Regions from separate parts of the Janthinobacterium sp. BJB301 genome, predicted to be linked through region 2. Evidence: predicted binding sites of a transcription regulator. Region 2 holds the regulator's gene; each other region holds the start of a gene.
The links. The regulator FNR, encoded in region 2, switches genes on or off when oxygen is low (the NO sensors DNR and NnrR bind a similar motif). The targets are predictions, from matches to a motif close to TTGATNNNNATCAA.
Positions count from the first base shown of each region.

Region 1: a site for FNR is predicted at 2,419-2,432, ahead of paaA (1,2-phenylacetyl-CoA epoxidase subunit PaaA). Genes of this name have one in related genera too.
Region 3: a site for FNR is predicted at 2,253-2,266, ahead of CSQ91_RS13915 (universal stress protein). Genes of this name have one in related genera too.
Region 4: a site for FNR is predicted at 1,642-1,655, ahead of CSQ91_RS17680 (KamA family radical SAM protein). Genes of this name have one in related genera too.

Region 1 covers NZ_PDZJ01000002.1:955,337-959,511, forward strand. Annotated here, with positions in the region: gene paaD (1,2-phenylacetyl-CoA epoxidase subunit PaaD) at 1-265, opposite strand, end outside; gene paaC (1,2-phenylacetyl-CoA epoxidase subunit PaaC) at 265-1,017, opposite strand; gene paaB (1,2-phenylacetyl-CoA epoxidase subunit PaaB) at 1,032-1,316, opposite strand; gene paaA (1,2-phenylacetyl-CoA epoxidase subunit PaaA) at 1,345-2,334, opposite strand; gene paaX (phenylacetic acid degradation operon negative regulatory protein PaaX) at 2,602-3,531, shown strand; gene CSQ91_RS17615 (hypothetical protein) at 3,643-3,903, opposite strand; gene CSQ91_RS17620 (M14 family metallopeptidase) at 4,045-4,175, shown strand, end outside.
Region 2 covers NZ_PDZJ01000004.1:60,824-64,998, reverse strand. Annotated here, with positions in the region: gene CSQ91_RS22330 (response regulator) at 1-1,073, opposite strand, end outside; gene fnr (fumarate/nitrate reduction transcriptional regulator Fnr) at 1,323-2,081, shown strand; gene CSQ91_RS22320 (FixH family protein) at 2,085-2,609, opposite strand; gene ccoG (cytochrome c oxidase accessory protein CcoG) at 2,712-4,094, opposite strand; gene ccoP (cytochrome-c oxidase, cbb3-type subunit III) at 4,097-4,175, opposite strand, start outside.
Region 3 covers NZ_PDZJ01000002.1:126,204-130,378, reverse strand. Annotated here, with positions in the region: gene CSQ91_RS13925 (Crp/Fnr family transcriptional regulator) at 1-563, opposite strand, end outside; gene CSQ91_RS13920 (response regulator) at 904-1,548, opposite strand; gene CSQ91_RS13915 (universal stress protein) at 1,704-2,171, opposite strand; gene CSQ91_RS13910 (protein phosphatase CheZ) at 2,650-3,516, shown strand; gene CSQ91_RS13905 (chemotaxis protein CheA) at 3,516-4,175, shown strand, end outside.
Region 4 covers NZ_PDZJ01000002.1:972,556-976,730, reverse strand. Annotated here, with positions in the region: gene CSQ91_RS17690 (methyl-accepting chemotaxis protein) at 1-986, opposite strand, end outside; gene CSQ91_RS17685 (cache domain-containing protein) at 1,055-1,513, opposite strand; gene CSQ91_RS17680 (KamA family radical SAM protein) at 1,796-3,160, shown strand; gene CSQ91_RS17675 (MFS transporter) at 3,163-4,175, shown strand, end outside.

The DNA.
Region 1 (4,175 bases), on a different contig from region 2:
CCAGCTGGTTCACCAGGGTCACCTTGGCCACGCCATGGCTGCGCAAGGCATCCGTGACGGCGTCGGCGATCACCTGCATGGCCGGGCAGCCCGAATACGTGGGCGTGATCGTCACGATGCATGCGTCGCCATCCGTGACTTCGACGGCGCGCACGATGCCCAGGTCCACCACCGAAATGACGGGGATTTCCGGGTCCGCGACGTCGCCGAGCCAGGCCCAGACCTGGGCGGCGTCCAGCGCCGCAGCGCCAGCGGCCGTGTTCATTACCACTCCGCCCCGGGATAGGCGCGCTGCAGGAACTGCATCTCGGCCAGGATAAAACCCAGGTGCTCCGTGTGCGTGCCCTGCTTGCCGCCCTTTTGCATCCAGGCGTCGGGCGCCGGCATGACAAGCGTCGCTTCGGCGAAGATCTCGGCCACGTGTTCCAGGAAAGCCCGGCGCAGCACGTCCGATGGCGGCGCGATGCCGGCGGCTACCATGGCCTGGTCGACGGCGTCGTACTTGAACATCTCGCCCGTGTACATCCACAGCTTGTCGGCGGCAGCCTGCGTCTTGGCATGGCTGTCCGCCGTGCCGTCGCCGAGGCGCACGACAAGATCGCCGCTGCGGCGCAGGTGATACGTGACTTCCTTGATCGACTTTTGCGCCACTTCGACGATGCGCGCATCCGTCGATTTCGTCAGTTCCAGCAGCTGGAAGTAGTGCCAGCTGTCGAAGAAGAACTGGCGCATCATGGTGTCGGCATAGTTACCGTTCGGCTGTTCGACCAGCAGGCAGTTCTTGAAATCGTGGGCGTCGCGCAGGAAGGCGATGTCGTCCTCGTCGCGGCCCGCGTTTTCCAGTTCGGCCGCGTAGCTGAACCACAAGCGCGTCTGGCCCAGCAAGTCCAGCGCCACGTTGGTCAGCGCCATGTCCTCTTCCAGCGCAGGGCCCTTGCCGCACAGCTGCGACAACTGCTGGCTGAGGATCAGGGCGTTGTCGCCCAGGCGCAGGAGGTAATTGACCTTGTCATCCATTGCAGGCGCTCCCATCACAGGTTCTTGACTTCTTCCGGCATCGGGAAGAAGGTGGGATGGCGGTACACCTTGCTGTTCGACGGCTCGAACAGGGCGCCCTTGTCGCCGGGGCTGCTGGCGACGATATCGGCCGCGCGCACTACCCAGATGCTCACGCCTTCATTGCGGCGCGTGTAGACGTCGCGCGCATGGTTGACCGCCATGGTGGCGTCGGAAGCGTGCAGGCTGCCCACATGCTTGTGCGCCAGGCCGTGCTGGCTGCGGATGAAAACTTCCCACAAAGGCCATTCTTTGCTCATGTTGCTATCCCCTATCTGTCTTATGTATTTACGCCGCCGCTTTGTCAGCAGCTTGCTTGTCTGCATACGCGACCAAGGCATCGCGGAACCATTCGCCGTCTTCATACGCTTTCACGCGCGTTTGCAAGCGTTCGCGGTTGCATGGGCCATTGCCCTTCAGGACATTGTTGAACTCGGACCAGTCGATCTCGCCGAATTCATAGTGGCCCGTTTCCGCATTGAATTTCAGGTCGGGATCGGGCACGGTCAAGCCCAGGTATTCGATTTGCGGCACGGTCTGGTCGACCATGCGCTGGCGCAATTCATCGTTCGAGAACAGCTTGATGCGCCATTGCGCCGATTGGGCGCTGTTGACGGAGGCGGCGTCGGACGGGCCGAACATCATCAGCGATGGCCACCACCAGCGGTTCAGCGCATCCTGCGCCATGGCTTTCTGCGCCGGCGTACCCTTGCACAGCGACATCATGATGTCGTAGCCCTGGCGCGCATGGAACGATTCTTCCTTGCAGACGCGGATCATGGCGCGCGCATACGGCCCATACGAGCAGCGGCACAGGGGAATCTGGTTGATGATGGCGGAACCGTCGACCAGCCAGCCGATGGCGCCCATGTCGGCCCACGACAGGGTCGGATAATTAAAGATGCTGGAATACTTGGCTTTGCCCGAGTGCAAGGCGGCCAGCAAGTCGTCGCGCGACACGCCCAGGGTTTCCGCGGCGCTGTACAGGTACAGGCCGTGGCCCGCTTCGTCCTGAATCTTGGCCAGCAGGATGGACTTGCGTTTCAGGGTCGGCGCACGCGTGACCCAGTTACCTTCGGGCAATTGGCCGACGATTTCCGAGTGCGCGTGCTGCGAAATCTGGCGGATCAGGGTCTTGCGGTAGGCGTCCGGCATCCAGTCCTTGGCCTCGATCTTGATGCCTTCGTCGATGCGTGCCTGAAAAGCGCGCTCTTCTTGACCCATGTCGTCGAGGGAACGGACGTTCTTGAGGCCGGTTTCAACCATTTGTGCGTACATGATCTGTCTCCCATGTCTTTGATTTTGCGCAGCAACGCGGTGCGATGAACAGATAATACGATACAAAAAACGATTTGCATACACTTGATATGAATCATTTTAAAAATTCGTATCTTGTGCAGCTTTTTTGTGCGTATGATATTGCTGATGAGAAAACACTACAGAGCGCCACCAGCGCTTCCGGCAAATTATTGCCGCGCTACCCGCGCAGCCAAGTAAACTGCTGCTTTTATTGATTCGACCGCAACACGGCCAGACCGGAACCACATGAAGAACACCCGCTGCACGGCATGGATAGCCGATTTCCTGGAAAGCGACCCACCGCGCTCGAAGTCCCTGGTGATGACCATCTTTGGCGACGCCATCGTGCCGCGCGGCGGCGCCATCTGGCTGGGCAGCCTGATCGAACTGCTGGCGCCATTCGGCGTCAACGACCGTTTATTGCGTACCAGCGTGTTCCGCCTGGCGCAGGAAGGCTGGCTCAGCTCGCAGCGCGATGGCCGCCGCAGCGCCTATACGATACGCCCGGAGGCGCTGGCCCGCTTCGAACGCGCCTATCGCCGCATCTATGCACCGCTGGTCGTGCACTGGGATGGCAGCTGGACCCTGGTGATCGGGCCGGCCGGCAGCATCGGCGCTGCCGAGCGGGGGGCGCTGCGCAAGGAATTATTGTGGGCCGGCTATGGCCTGATTTCACCGGGTATCTTTGGCCACCCTGCCAGCAATACGGAAGCATTGGAAGATATCCTCGTTCGCAATGAGGTGCAGGGCAAGTTGTATGTCTGCCACACAACAGAGTTGCCGTGTGTCAGCACGCGCCCGCTGCGCGACATGGTGGGCGACTGCTGGGACTTGTCGGAAGTGATGGCTGGCTACGAAAAATTCATCGCCAGCTTCCAGCCGCTGCTGATCCTGCTGCAAGAAGCGCCCGTGTTCGATGCGGAGCAAGCGTTCGTCATCCGCTCACTGCTGACGCACGCCTACCGCCGTGTGCAGTTGCACGACCCGCAACTGCCCGTCGAACTGCTGCCCGAGCCGTGGCCCGGCACGCAAGCCTATGCGCTGGCGCGCGACCTCTACCGCCTTACCTACGCGGCGGCAGAGGAACATATCCTGGCCACCCTGCGCCGCGAGGATGAGCAGACGCCGGACGTGGAGCCATGGTTTTTTGAACGTTTCGGCGGACTGAACACCTGACAAAACGTCCATGGCGGCGTTGCAGGGCCTGGGCGTACGTTCGTACTGCCTGCGGCCCTGCGCCTTGCCCTGGCCATTTTTCAGGCGTTCAGGATTTGCTCACTACTGCGTTCACTGCTTGTTCATGGCGACGACCTGCTTGGCCCCCGCCAGCAAATCCTGCCCCAGCTTTTCCAGCGCATTAGCCTGCACCAGCATGGTGTCGAGGATGGCGGCATTGAAGGTGAATTCGGCCGGCGTGGTATAGCCGGGGAAACGTATGATGCGCAGCAATTCCTGCAAGGTCGTACCCTTGCCCAGGTGCGCCAGGGCATCGCTGAGGGCGCTGACTTTCTTTTCCAGTTCGCGTATGTGTTTGCCGTTGTCATCCATGATGCTCTCCCCGTATTGGAGCTATCACGTTAGCAAAGCGCGTCCGTTGTCGTTTGCGCCAGCACAAAGACCACCGCAAAACAGGTATCATCGCGCCATTGCACACGATGCAAAACCCATACGTTTTTATCAGGAACACTCATGACCATTAAAATCAGCCAGCAATTCGACGCCGGCGCGATCGAGGTGCTGCGCGCCGACGATGCCCAATCCATCGAGCTGAACATCCGCAAGGATTCCCACGCCGACATCACGCAGTGGTTTTACTTCCG
Region 2 (4,175 bases):
AGGCGGTCGCGTTCGCTCATCAGGCCGTTGAACGCTTCCGTCAGTTCGCCGATCTCGTCGCGCTGCTGTACCGGCACGGGGGTGAAACGGCTGCCGCTGGTGCGCAGGGCCAGCAGGGTGTCGCGCAGGCGCACCAGCGGCGACAGCAGGCGTACGGTGACCAAGCCCAGAACAAAGGCGGCCAGCAGCGAAGCGAGGATGCTCCACAGCACCAGCCGGTACAGTACGCCATCGAACGGTTCGAAGGCATCCTCGACGGGCAGCGAGGCGGCCAGCAGCCAGTTCACGGATTTCAGGCGCTTGAAGCTGTTGACGGCCGTGATGCCGCGGCTGTTGGTGCTGACCATGCTGCCTTCGCCATCCTCCTTCAGCAGCTGGGTGGTCGTCAGGTTGGCGTTCGGCTTGCGCGGCTGCAGCAAACGGCTGGTATCGGGGTGCAGCACGTAGCGCGGCACGGCGCCGCGCGTGAGGATGAAGTAATAGCCGCTCTTGCCGATCTTTTCCGAGCGCAGGCGGCCCAGCAGATTGTCCTTGTACAGGCGCAGCACGCCGATCACCACGCCGGCCACCTGGCCATCGGCGGCCAGCACGGGCGCCACCATCTGCACGATGGGCATGCCGCTCGACTTGCCCAGCATCGGCTCGGTAATCATGGGCTGGCGCGTGCGCAGGACGGTCTGGAAATACTCGCGCTCGGCGACGTTGATGCCGGCGCGCCCCGTCACTTCCGGCATGTCGGCCACGATGGCGCCATGCGCGTCGAGCACCAGCACGTCGTCGAACAGCACCAGCATCGAGCGGCGCGCATAGTATTCGCGCAGTTTGGCGGGCTGGGCGATCAGTTCCGGCGGCTGCTGCCTGGCCGTCAGGGTGACAATCTGCAGCAGCATGCCCAGCTTGTCGTCGAGCTCGGCAGCGGTGCGGCTGATCAGCGATGACTGCTGGCTCAGCAGTACTCGGGTGAAGTCGTCGCGCATGTGCTGCACCTGGATCATGGTGACCAGCGCGATCATGGCGATCGAGGTCAGGCTGGTGGCCAGCGCGACTTTTGCTTTAATGCCGAGAGGCTTCATGATTTCCTTTTCAGTGCCGGGCGGCACAGGCGGCAGATAATGCTGTCAGGAATTTTCCTATCAATACCCCAGCTTGGCAAGCGCCGCCGCGCAAATTGCCCGCCCCGTATGGGCTTTTGACGATGTTGCCATATAATTAAAGGCTGGACGTCGTTTATTCGCCGAATTTACGGTGAAATTGGCATACGGCAACCCTGTATGCAGCTGTATGCAGTAAACTTGTTGTTGCATTTTCTAAAAGGTACCGACATGACTGAAGCGCTACTCACTCCCACCTTGCCCACCGTGAACGTGGAGGCGTTGCGTGCACGATGCTCGACCTGCAGCATGCATCAATTGTGCCTGCCGATGGGCCTCGATGTGGGCGACATGGATAGGCTGGACCAGATCATCGGCCGCCGCCGCAAGATCGTGCGTGGGGCCTCGCTGTTCCGCATCGGCGACTCGTTCCAGAATCTGTACGCGATCCGCCTCGGGCACTTCAAGACCTACCAGATCAATCCGGGTGGCGAAGAGCAGGTGACGGGTTTCCAGATGGCCGGTGAACTGCTGGGCATGGATGCCATCAGCGCCGACCGCCACCACTGTAATGCGGTGGCGCTGGAAGACAGTGAAGTGTGTGAAATTCCGTTTTCCAGCCTGGAACAATTGCTGGGCAATATGCCGACCCTGCTGCGTCATTTCCACCGCATGATGAGCCAGGAAATCACGCGCGAGCAAAGCGTCATGCTATTGCTGGGCAATATGCAGGCGACTCAGCGTTTTGCCGCCTTCATCGTCAACCTGGCGTCGCGCTATGAAGCACGCGGCTATTCGGGCAGCAATTTCCAGTTGCGCATGTCGCGTGAGGAAATCGGTAACTATCTGGGCCTGACCATCGAAAGCGTCAGCCGCTTATTGTCGAAATTCAAGAAGGAAGGCTGGCTGCGCGTCTCGAACCGCGAGATCGAAATCCTGCAGCCGGCCAAGTTGAAAGCCATTACGGCCGGCACGGACGTCTGCAAATAAGACTTACAGTTCCTCGTCCGCATGTAGCGCGATGCTGCGTTGCAGGGGCCAGGTCCAGATGCCGGACAGGCGCCACTCGCGTTTGTCGTTTTCCACCAGCACTTGCCAGCGGCTGCGTTCGAGCATCGGCAGTGCTACGGAAAAATTGCCGGCCGCATCGGGCTGCACCAGCAGCTTGATATCCTTTTCCGGCAGGGTCGCATGCGCCAGGTGCAGCAGCAAAGGCGCCTGATAGGCCTTGCCGAAGCTGTGCACGGAACCACTGAGGCGCGCTGCAGCCACGTCATATGACAGGCGCGTATCCATGGCCAGGTCGCTGGCGATCGTGTCGCGCTTCAAATCCTGGTTGATCGCCTTGCCCTGCTTGTAATAATCGCCCACCACCAGCGCATCGGGCTGCGTAAACGCGATATAGCCCATGAAGCTGCCGACGACCACGGACAGGCCGGGACCGATCATCAGCAGCCATGGCCAGCGATGCTTGTACCACGGTGCAACGGGTGCTTGCAGTTTCAGACTGTCGGACATGATATTTCTCCTGTTTAATCAGCCAGTCCCCGCATGGGGACCGGCCTTCCTGCAACTTCGTGGCGGCGGCGAGGGCACCCGGTCCCCGTCCGCCTTTCCTTGTTAACGTGGCACGATGAATACCGCGCTTTCACGCACATGCAGCGATGGATCGTCCAGCGATTGCAATTCGATCGCAATCTTGTTTGAGCCCTTCTCGCCGACGCCGTGCGGCACGCGCAGGCGGATCGGCCAGCCCAGCGTTTCCGTCGGCTGCAAGGTCACTTCTTCGCGCGTCAGCAAGGTCAGGCCCGGCAAGCCGGAAGCGCTGATTTTAAAATGCTGGCTTTGCTCGGACGTATTCATGATCTGCAGGCGGTAGACGTTTTCGATCATGCCGTCCTCCACTTCGCGTCCCATCGAACCGCGGTCGCGGATCACGTCCATTTTCAGGGGCGTGCGCAGGGCCAGCGAGGTACACACGGCGATGATGATCAGGGCCAGGATGGAAGTGTAGATCAAGACGCGCGGGCGCATGGCGCGCTGGCGTATCTGCTTCGAATTGAAGTTGTTTTCCATCGCATGGTCGGTGCTGTAGCGTATCAGGCCACGCGGCCGCTCGACCTTGTCCATCACGCTGTTGCAGGCATCGACGCAGGCGGCGCAGCCGATGCATTCATACTGCAGGCCGTTGCGGATATCGATGCCGGTCGGACACACCTGCACGCACAGGGTACAGTCGATGCAATCGCCCAGCTTGTCGTTGTTGCCGGCCTTCTTGCTCATGGCGCCACGCGGTTCGCCGCGCTTGGCATCGTAGGTGATGATCAGCGTGTCCTGGTCGAACATGGCGCTCTGGAAGCGCGCGTAGGGGCACATGTATTTGCACACCTGCTCGCGCAGCCAGCCCGCGTTGCCGTAGGTTGCCAGGCTGTAGAACAAGACCCAGAACCATTCCCAGGGACCGAAATTGAGGGTGGTGACCGACTGCGCCAGTTCCTTGATCGGCGTGAAGTAGCCGACAAAGGTAAAGCCCGTCCACAGGGCGATGGCGCCCCATACCAGGTGCTTGGCCGTCTTCTTGAAGGCCTTGCGCACGGAAGGGCCCTGCTTGTCGAGGGCCATGCGCGCGCTGCGCGTGCCCTCGATGCGGCGTTCGACCCACAGGAAAATTTCCGTGTATACCGTTTGCGGGCAGGAGAACCCGCACCACACCCGCCCGGCAATGGCCGTGACGAGGAACAACAAATACGCACAGATGATCAGCAGGGCCGCCAGATAGATGAAATCCTGGGGCCACAGCACGACGCCGAAAATGTAGAACTTGCGCGTGGTCAAATCGAACAGCAGGGCTTGCCTGCCATTCCAGGTCAACCACGGCAAGCCGTAGAACGCCAGCTGGGTAAGCCATACGCATACCCATCGCCAGGTAGCGTAGCGTCCTTTGGCCTCGCGAGGGTAGATTTGCTCGCGGGCCGCATACATCTTGATGACTTGAGGTTCCATTTTTACTTTGCGGGTGCCTGCGGATTCGACAGGCTCCAGACATACGCCGACAGCACGTGTACCTTGGATTCGCCGAGGAAA
Region 3 (4,175 bases), on a different contig from region 2:
TGGCGCGTCATGCGCAGGTTGAACAGCTTGCTCGAATAGCCCATCTGCGCGAAGCGGTCGGCCAGCGAGACGAGGAAGCGCGCCACGCGGGCTTCGGCGCTGAGGGCGCCCAGCATGCCGATCATGGCTTGCTCGCGCACGAGTTCGCGGCTCATCACGCCATACATGACGTTTTCCAGTTCCAGGTGCACCCTGCCCAGCGCCGTCAGCTTCTTGAACGGCAGCAGGATCAGGTCGCAGTCGGACAGGGCCACCGCTTCCGAGGAGTAATGGCGCGAGTGGATCCCGTCGACGCCCAGCATGTCGCCCTTCATGGGGAAGCTGAGTACCTGCTCATTGCCGAATTCATCGATGAGCACGGTTTTCAGGAAGCCCGAATTGACGATGTACAGGGTGTCGAACGGTTGGCCGATGGTATGCACGCGCTGGCCCGTCTTGAATTGCACGTGCTGGAACAGCAGTTCGTCAGCGGCGATGGTGCAGGCGCTGGAGATATGCAGCAGGTCGCACACCTCCTTCAGGTTCGACCAGAGCCGGCCCTGGCGCTGGCGTCCCGCTTCCATCGGGGAGGAGGGGGCCAGCGACGGTGAGGCAGCGCGGGTGTCGGGCGTTTGCGTGGACAGCATGTTCATCTCCTGGTGACAGGTAGTTCAGAGTTGAATGACGGGGTGCTCGGGGCGGCGGGCGGGCAAGGGTCGGCGGCGCGCGTCCAGGCAGGTAATGCTCAATTCGCTGAAGACTTGCTGTGTGATGAAATAACTTTCCAGCAACTTGATGACTGGTTTCAGTATGCCAACAAGCGTATGCAATTAATATCAGCAGTGGCTGAATATGGCAGTAGGAGCTGCGGTAGGTGAGGTAGGATTGTTCCTACAGTTGGCGCGCGGGCGCGCGCCAGGAGGATCACGTCTTGAAGGGCGATAGCAGGCGGTGCGCGACGGCATACTGGACCATTTCCGATAGGGAACTCATGCCCATCTTTTGCATGATGCGCGTCTTGTGCGTACTCACCGTCTTCACGCTCAGATGCAGGTTGTTGGCAATTTCCGTGATCGATTTGCCGGCCACCAGCAGGGAAAAGACTTCGAACTCGCGGTCCGACAACTGTTTATGCAGCAAGCTTTCATTCGGCATCATGATGTTGAGCACGAGCTGCTCCGCCACCTCGGCGCTGATGTAGGGGCGTCCCGACGCCACCTTGTGGATGGCGCCCACGAGCTGGGTGCCCGCGCTTTCCTTGGTCAGATAGCCTTGCGCGCCGGCGCGGATGGCGCGCACCGCATATTGCTCTTCCTCGTGCATGGTGAGGATCAGGATGGACAGCTTGGGCGCCTCGCTGCGGATTTGCCGGATCAGGTCGACGCCGCTGCGGCCCGGCATCGACAGGTCGAGCAGCAGCAGGTCGAAGCCGCCCTGGCGCACGTGGTTGAGGACTTCAAACCCGTCGATGGCCTCACCCACGATGTCGATATCCGGCGCGCCGTCAAGGATGCGCTTTAATCCTTCACGCATGATGGTGTGGTCGTCGGCAATCACAATACGTATCATAGGCGGGCAATCTGGTGGCGTGTAATCTGCTGTGTCCGTTACCGGACAATCAAATGTTAAGAAACGAGAAATGTTGTCATTTTAACTGAAGTGGCCGCACGTTTGCCTTTTTCTTGCTGTGCCGGCAACGGCGGCCTCCGTGGCCATGTGACCCCTTATTTTGCCGGGGGTTCCTTGATCAGCCTATGCACGAGCACGGGCAATTTCGAGTGCGACAGCACCTTGTTGGTGACGCTACCCAGCAGCAACTGGCCCCAGCCGCTGCGGCCATGCGAGCCCATGAAGATCAGGTCGCATTGCTGCAATTGCGCCACTTCCACGATTTTCAGGGCCGGGCTGTCGGAAAAGGCCGTCAAGCCCGTCGCCTGCAGGCCCCGCTTGGCAGCCGCGTCGAGGATGGGCTGCCAGTGGTCGGCGCCCGCCTTGCGCATGGCGATGCGGTATTCCTCTTCGCTGGGATAGCTTGGCGGAATGATTTCGATATACACCGGGTACTGGTACTCGGGTGCCACGTACACGGCAAGGATGTCGGCGTGCATCTGTTCGGCAAAGGCAACGCCGGCGCAGGCCGTCAAGTTGGAGACGGTGGAGCCGTCCGTGGCGATCAGAATTTTCTTATACATGGCAGGTCCTTTGGCGATGACTCAGCGCGCGCAACGCCTCTTATTGTAGACGTGGCGGCAGCATTGTATTCATGTAAAGACTTGATAATTGTCAATACTACTGCACCTTCAGTATAGACAACATTGGCAGAAAGATCGTGTTTAAGGTGCAACGATGTCCCAGCGATATCCATATGGCGCTGTTGCGCAGGCGCCCGCGGGCAGGATTTCTTGTGCGGCGCGTGGTCTTGCACGCACGCCAATGGTAGTATTTCAAAATACAACAGCAGGAACACTTATTTCCTGGCGGAAAAGCTCTTGTGGGCCAGCTTTGCACCGGGAAGCGCGTTTTGAGATTTACCAACAGGGCGGCGCCCTGCTACACTCGCACCATCGCAGCGGTATTGCCTCAAATCATCTTAATCGAGAAATTGTGGGTATCAGTCTGTAAAACGCACAGTTCAGGCGGAATTTTGACAAATTATGGAGAAGCAGGGATATGACCAACGCCGCTGATGATTTCGATGCATTATTCGATGAAGTATCCGCGCAAAGCGCGGCCGCAGCCACGCCGGCGCCTGCCGCCGCGCCCGCTCCCGCCGTGATCGCGGATGACGATTTTGACGCGCTGTTCGACTCCGTGTCGGCCAGTGCCGCCGCACCGGCAGCCGCAGCGGCGCCGGTGGCTGCCGCGCCAGCCGCAGCGGAAGCGGCCCCCGTGGCCGGCGCCGACGCGCCTGGCGAAGCGGCCGATCCGGTCGACCAGTCCGACAAGCCGATGTTCGAGCGCCTGGGCGGCATCGTGCGCCTGCTGCACGACTCGCTGCGCGAACTGGGCTACGACAAGGCATTGACGGAAGCGTCGTCGCAGATCGTCGACGCCCAGGACCGCCTGGAATATGTCGCCACCCTGACGGAGCAGGCCGCCAACAAGGTCCTGAATACGCTCGACGAAGGCATGCCGGCGCAAGACGTGCTGTCGAAGAAAGCCAAGGACATGGACAGCCGCTGGACAGCCTTGTTCGATGGCAAGCTGAGCCTGGAAGAATTCAAGGCCCTGGCCGGCGATTCACGCCAGTTCGCGCAAGCCGTTGCCGAAGCAACGGAAGCGGAAAAAGCACGCTTGCTGGAAATCATGATGGCCCAGGACTTCCAGGACATCACGGGCCAGCTGATCAAAAAAGTGGTCAACATCACCAAGACGGTGGAGCACGAGTTGGCTCAGCTGCTGCGCGACAACGCGCCGGCCGAGGTGCGCGAAAAGCTGGCGCAAAAGCCGGTGCCGCTGATGCAGGGCCCGTCCGTGCCGTCGGTGGCGCTGGACCAGGATAATGTAGACGACCTTCTTGCGGATTTGGGATTCTAATGGACGATATGCTCAAGGATTTCGTCGTTGAGGCGATGGATCTTGCGGTTAATGTTGAAGAGCACTTATTGCGCCTCGAGCGTGATCCTGACAACAAGGAAACACTGAATGCCGTGTTTCGTTCTTTCCACACCATCAAGGGCGGTGCCGGCTTCATGGGCTTGCCCGCGCTGGTGGCGGCCTGCCATCTGACGGAAAACCTGTTTGACGCCTTGCGCACGGGCGCCGCGCCGGTAACCCCCATCGCCATCGAGGCGGCGCTGCAAGCGTCCGGTTTCGTCGCCGACCAGCTGACGGAACTGGCGAATGGCGCCGCGCCGGAAAGCTTGCCGGCCATGCCGGAAGAGCTGGAACATATCCTGACGAACGCCATCGAAGGCAAGGGCATGGACGCGCCTGCGCCGGCCGCCGCCGTGGTGGCGGAAGCGGCCGTGGTCGTTGCCGAGGTCGCAGAAGTTGCCGTGGTCGCGCCCGCCGCCGCCGTTTCCACCGCCGGCGCCGATGGCCTGGACTGGGAAGGCATGTATAACGCCGTCGTGCCCGAGGGCAGCCGCGTCGCTGCCGCGCCGGTGTCCGCCGTCGCCGCTGCCCCTGCCGTCGTGGCCGCCGCGCCGGCCGCTGCCGCTGCCGCCAAGCCGGCCGCCAAGAATTGGGATGGC
Region 4 (4,175 bases), on a different contig from region 2:
GCTTGCCCCGCCAGCTCGCAGGCCAGTTGGGCGTTGTCGGCGTTGTCATTCACGGCTTGCGTCAGCGTTTCCATGGCGCTCGACGTTTCTTCCAGCGAACTGGCCTGCATTTCCGTGCGCGCCGACAGATCCAGGTTGCCGGTGGCAATTTCGCGCGAGGCCGTGTCGATCGATTGCACGGCACCCATGATGGTGCGCAAGGTCTGGTTCAGGTGGGCGATGGTCTGGTCCAGCACGCGCGACGTGGCGGCGATTTCGTCATTGCCTTGCTTGGGCGCGCCGGCCATCAGCTTGCCCGCCGCCAGGTCTTGCACGGCGTCGGCAATGCCGCGGATTTCCACCAGCATGGCGCGCCGTACCAGCATGGTCACCACGATGGAGACGAGGATCGACAGCAGCACCGTCAACAGCAGGCTCCAGCCCAAGGTGCGGAACTCGGCGCTGGCCGTCGCATGGGCCTGGCTGCTGAGCGTCGTTTCCAGCGCGGACAGTTGTGTCAGCTGCGTATTGAACTGGACGAATTGGGTTTCCGCCTTGAGCATGGAATTGGTGGCGATCGACTGGTCCATCTGCGCCATTTCCATGGTTTCCAGCACCGCCTTGCGATAGCCGGCCAGGGCCGTGATGGCCGCATCGACCAGGGTGCGTTCGGCGCCCGTGGCCGTGGCGCGCAGCGTGGCCAGCTGGGTGCCGATGGCCGCATGGCGCGCCTTGATCTGTTGCTCCAGCGTATCGAGGCGGGCCTTGGCGAAGCTGCCATTCGTCCACGACAGCAACTGGTACATATTGCCGTGCACATGCCTGGCCTCGCCTAGTACGTCGGCGGCCGCCTTCAAATGCGTGATGCGTACCCGTACCATGTTTTCCAGTGAGGCATTTTGCCGCACCATGCCATACCAGGCGCCGGTCGAGCTGAGTATCAGCAGCAGCAGGACCAGGGTGGGCGCCAGCAATAATTTTGGTCCGATGCGTAATCGATTGAGCATGCTTGACTCCTGGCTATGGCTGTTCCAACCGCAGGCGGCGCGCGGCGTTCGTGCGCGCCGCCCTTGCCCTATTTCTTGTAGATCCCCGCTTCCAGCACCACGTCGTTGACGCGCAGGATGTACGTGGTCTTCGGTTCGATCTTGCCGCTGGTTGGGTTCTTGTACTGGTAATCGACCCAGCCCTTGCCCTGCTTTTGCGCCAGCTCGATGATTTCACGGCGATATTTCTTGCCATTCGCGTCAGGCACATCCGTCAAATCCTTGCCCACGATGGAAGGATTGATGGGGTGGGCCAGCACGATGCCCGTCTTGATGTCGCGCATGTCCACATACAGCGAGCCCTGCACGAAGTCCGGGTCTTTCGCCGTGATTTTCTTCATCATTTCTTCCTTGCCATGCGCCTTCATGAAGGCGGCGCCCCGTTCTGCCATGGCGATGGCGTCTTTTTCCGTTGGTTCAACCGCGGCATTGACGCTGCCGCCGGCAAATGCCAGGCACAGCAGGCTACCCGTGAATAAGCGTTTCATGAAAGCTCCTTGTGGTATCGAGGGATGTGTTGCCAAGTCGTAATTTACGTCGCCGGCGGTTCCATCAAATTGCGATGGAACAAACTACGGTGTTGCTTGTAGGCAGCATGCAACGTATCGACCTCATGTTGATATGTAGCAATTTGGTTCCAAGCAGCAAGAACTATGATGACTTTCACAGCATGCCGAGTTGGCCGGGCATGGGGGAGGAAGAAGCTGGAATTGGCCGATATGGGGCTGGTTTCATGAAAGTTATCGCTATTTACAGGCAAGGAGCAGATCGTGTCCGCACCCATTACCGAGCCGTTTTCACCCAAGTTCAAGCCGTATACGCGGCACACCATTCAACAGGCGCGGCAGTGGGAATGGCTGCCGGAAGAGCAGCGCGAAGCCGTGCAAGTGGTGTCGCACGTCTTGCCATTTCGCACCAATGCCTATGTGCTCGATCAGTTGATCGACTGGAACAACATCCCGGACGACCCCATCTACCGCCTCGTCTTCCCGCACCGCGACATGCTGCCGCCCGAGCAGTACGCGCACTTGCGCGAGCTGGTGCTGGTGCAGCGCGACAAGGCGGCCATCGACGCCTATGTGCATGGTTTGCGCCTGGGCATGAATCCCCATCCAGCCGGCCAGATGACGCACAACGTGCCCCGGGTCAACGATGCGCCCGTGCGCGGCTTGCAGCATAAATATGCGCAAACGGTGCTGTTTTTTCCCAGCGCGGGACAGACCTGCCACGCGTATTGCACCTTCTGCTTCCGCTGGCCCCAGTTCGTCGGCATGGACGACATGAAGTTCGATGCGCGCGAGTCGCATGAGCTGGCCGCCTACCTGCAACTGCATACGGAAGTGACGGACGTGCTGATCACGGGCGGCGACCCGATGATTATGAATACGCGGCAACTGGCCGCCTACCTGGAGCCGCTGCTGGCGCCGGGCCTGGAACACATCCAGAACATTCGCATCGGCACCAAGGCGGTGGCGTATTGGCCGCAGCGCTTTGTCTCGGACCGCGATGCGGATGACTTGATGCGCCTGTTCGAGCGCATCGTCAAGGCGGGCAAGAACCTGGCCGTGATGGGCCATTACAGCCATGCCGTCGAGTTACGCCAGGACATCGCCCAGCAAGCCGTGAAACGCATCGTTTCCACGGGTGCCACCTTGCGCATGCAGGGGCCGCTGATCCGCCACATCAATGAAGATCCGGCAAGCTGGGCCGAGTTGTGGCAGACGGGCACGCGCCTGGGGGCAATTCCGTATTACATGTTTGTCGAACGGGACACGGGCCCGCGCGGCTATTTCGAGTTGCCCCTGGCGAAGGCGCACGAGATTTTCCAGGCCGCCTACCAGATGGTGTCCGGCCTGTCGCGCACGGTGCGCGGGCCTTCCATGAGCGCCTTCCCCGGCAAGATCGTCATCGACGGCATCGTCACCATTCATGGCGAAAAACTGTTTGCCCTGCAATTTTTGCAGGCGCGCAACCCGGACTGGGTGCGCCGGCCGTTTTATGCCAAGTTCGATGCGGAAGCGACGTGGATGGACGATTTGAAGCCAGCCTTTGGCCAGGAGAAATTCTTCTTCGAAACGGATGAACCCGTGCCGCACGTGCCGCATAAAATCATCCGCCTGGCACAGGCCGCCTGAGCATGCACGGCGCCGGCGGCTCTTCCCGTTCCGGCGTAGCCGTGTTTTGCCTCGTATTCCTGCCGTTCGCGCTCGGGCATTACCTGTCGTGTCTGTTGCGCGGCGTCAACGCCGTGCTGACGGCGGAATTACTGGGCGCCATCGCCCTGACGCCAGCCCAGCTGGGCCTGCTGACCAGCGCCTTTTTTCTCGCCTTTGCTCTGGTGCAATTGCCAGTTGGCATGGCGCTCGACCGCTACGGCCCCCGCACGGTGCAACTGTGGCTGCTGGCGCTGGCCGCCCTGGGCGTGTGGCTGTTCAGCCGGGGCCACAGCTTTACCGAACTGATGTGGGCGCGCGCCCTGATGGGGGCGGGCCTGGGCGGCTGTTTCATGGCGGCCGTGAAGGCGATCTCGTGCGCCATCGCGCCATCGCGTCTGCCTTCCGTGCATGGCTACCTGATCGCCGTGGGTGGCCTGGGCGCGGCCACGGCTACCATGCCCGTCAAGCTGGCCCTGCACTACACGGACTGGCGCGGCGTGTTCCTGGGCCTGGCGCTGGCGGCGCTGGCCATCGGCTTGCTGATCCGCCTGCTGTCGCCGGCCATGCCCCTGCCTGCCGCGGCCATGAACAAGGTCAGCGTGTGGAGTGTCTACCGTGACCGGGCCTTTCGCCGCACCATCGCGCTGATCCTGTTGCCGCACACGGTGTTCTTTGGCGTGCAAGGCCTGTGGGTGGGGCGCTGGCTGGCCGACGTGGGCGGCATGTCCGATGACAGCGTGGCATATCTGTTGTACCTGGGCATGGCGGCCGTCATCTTCGGCGCCATCGGCATGGGCATGCTGACGGAATGGGCCGGGCGGCGCGGTATTGCACCCATGCAGGTGGCGGGCGTGGGCATCGTCCTGTTTGTCGCCGTGCAAGTGGCGATGGCATGCAATGTGCTGCCCAGCCTGCCTTTGCTATCCGTGCTGTTTACCTTGCTGGGCACGGTGACAGGGCTCGAGTATGCGATCGTCGCGCAAAGCATGCCGGC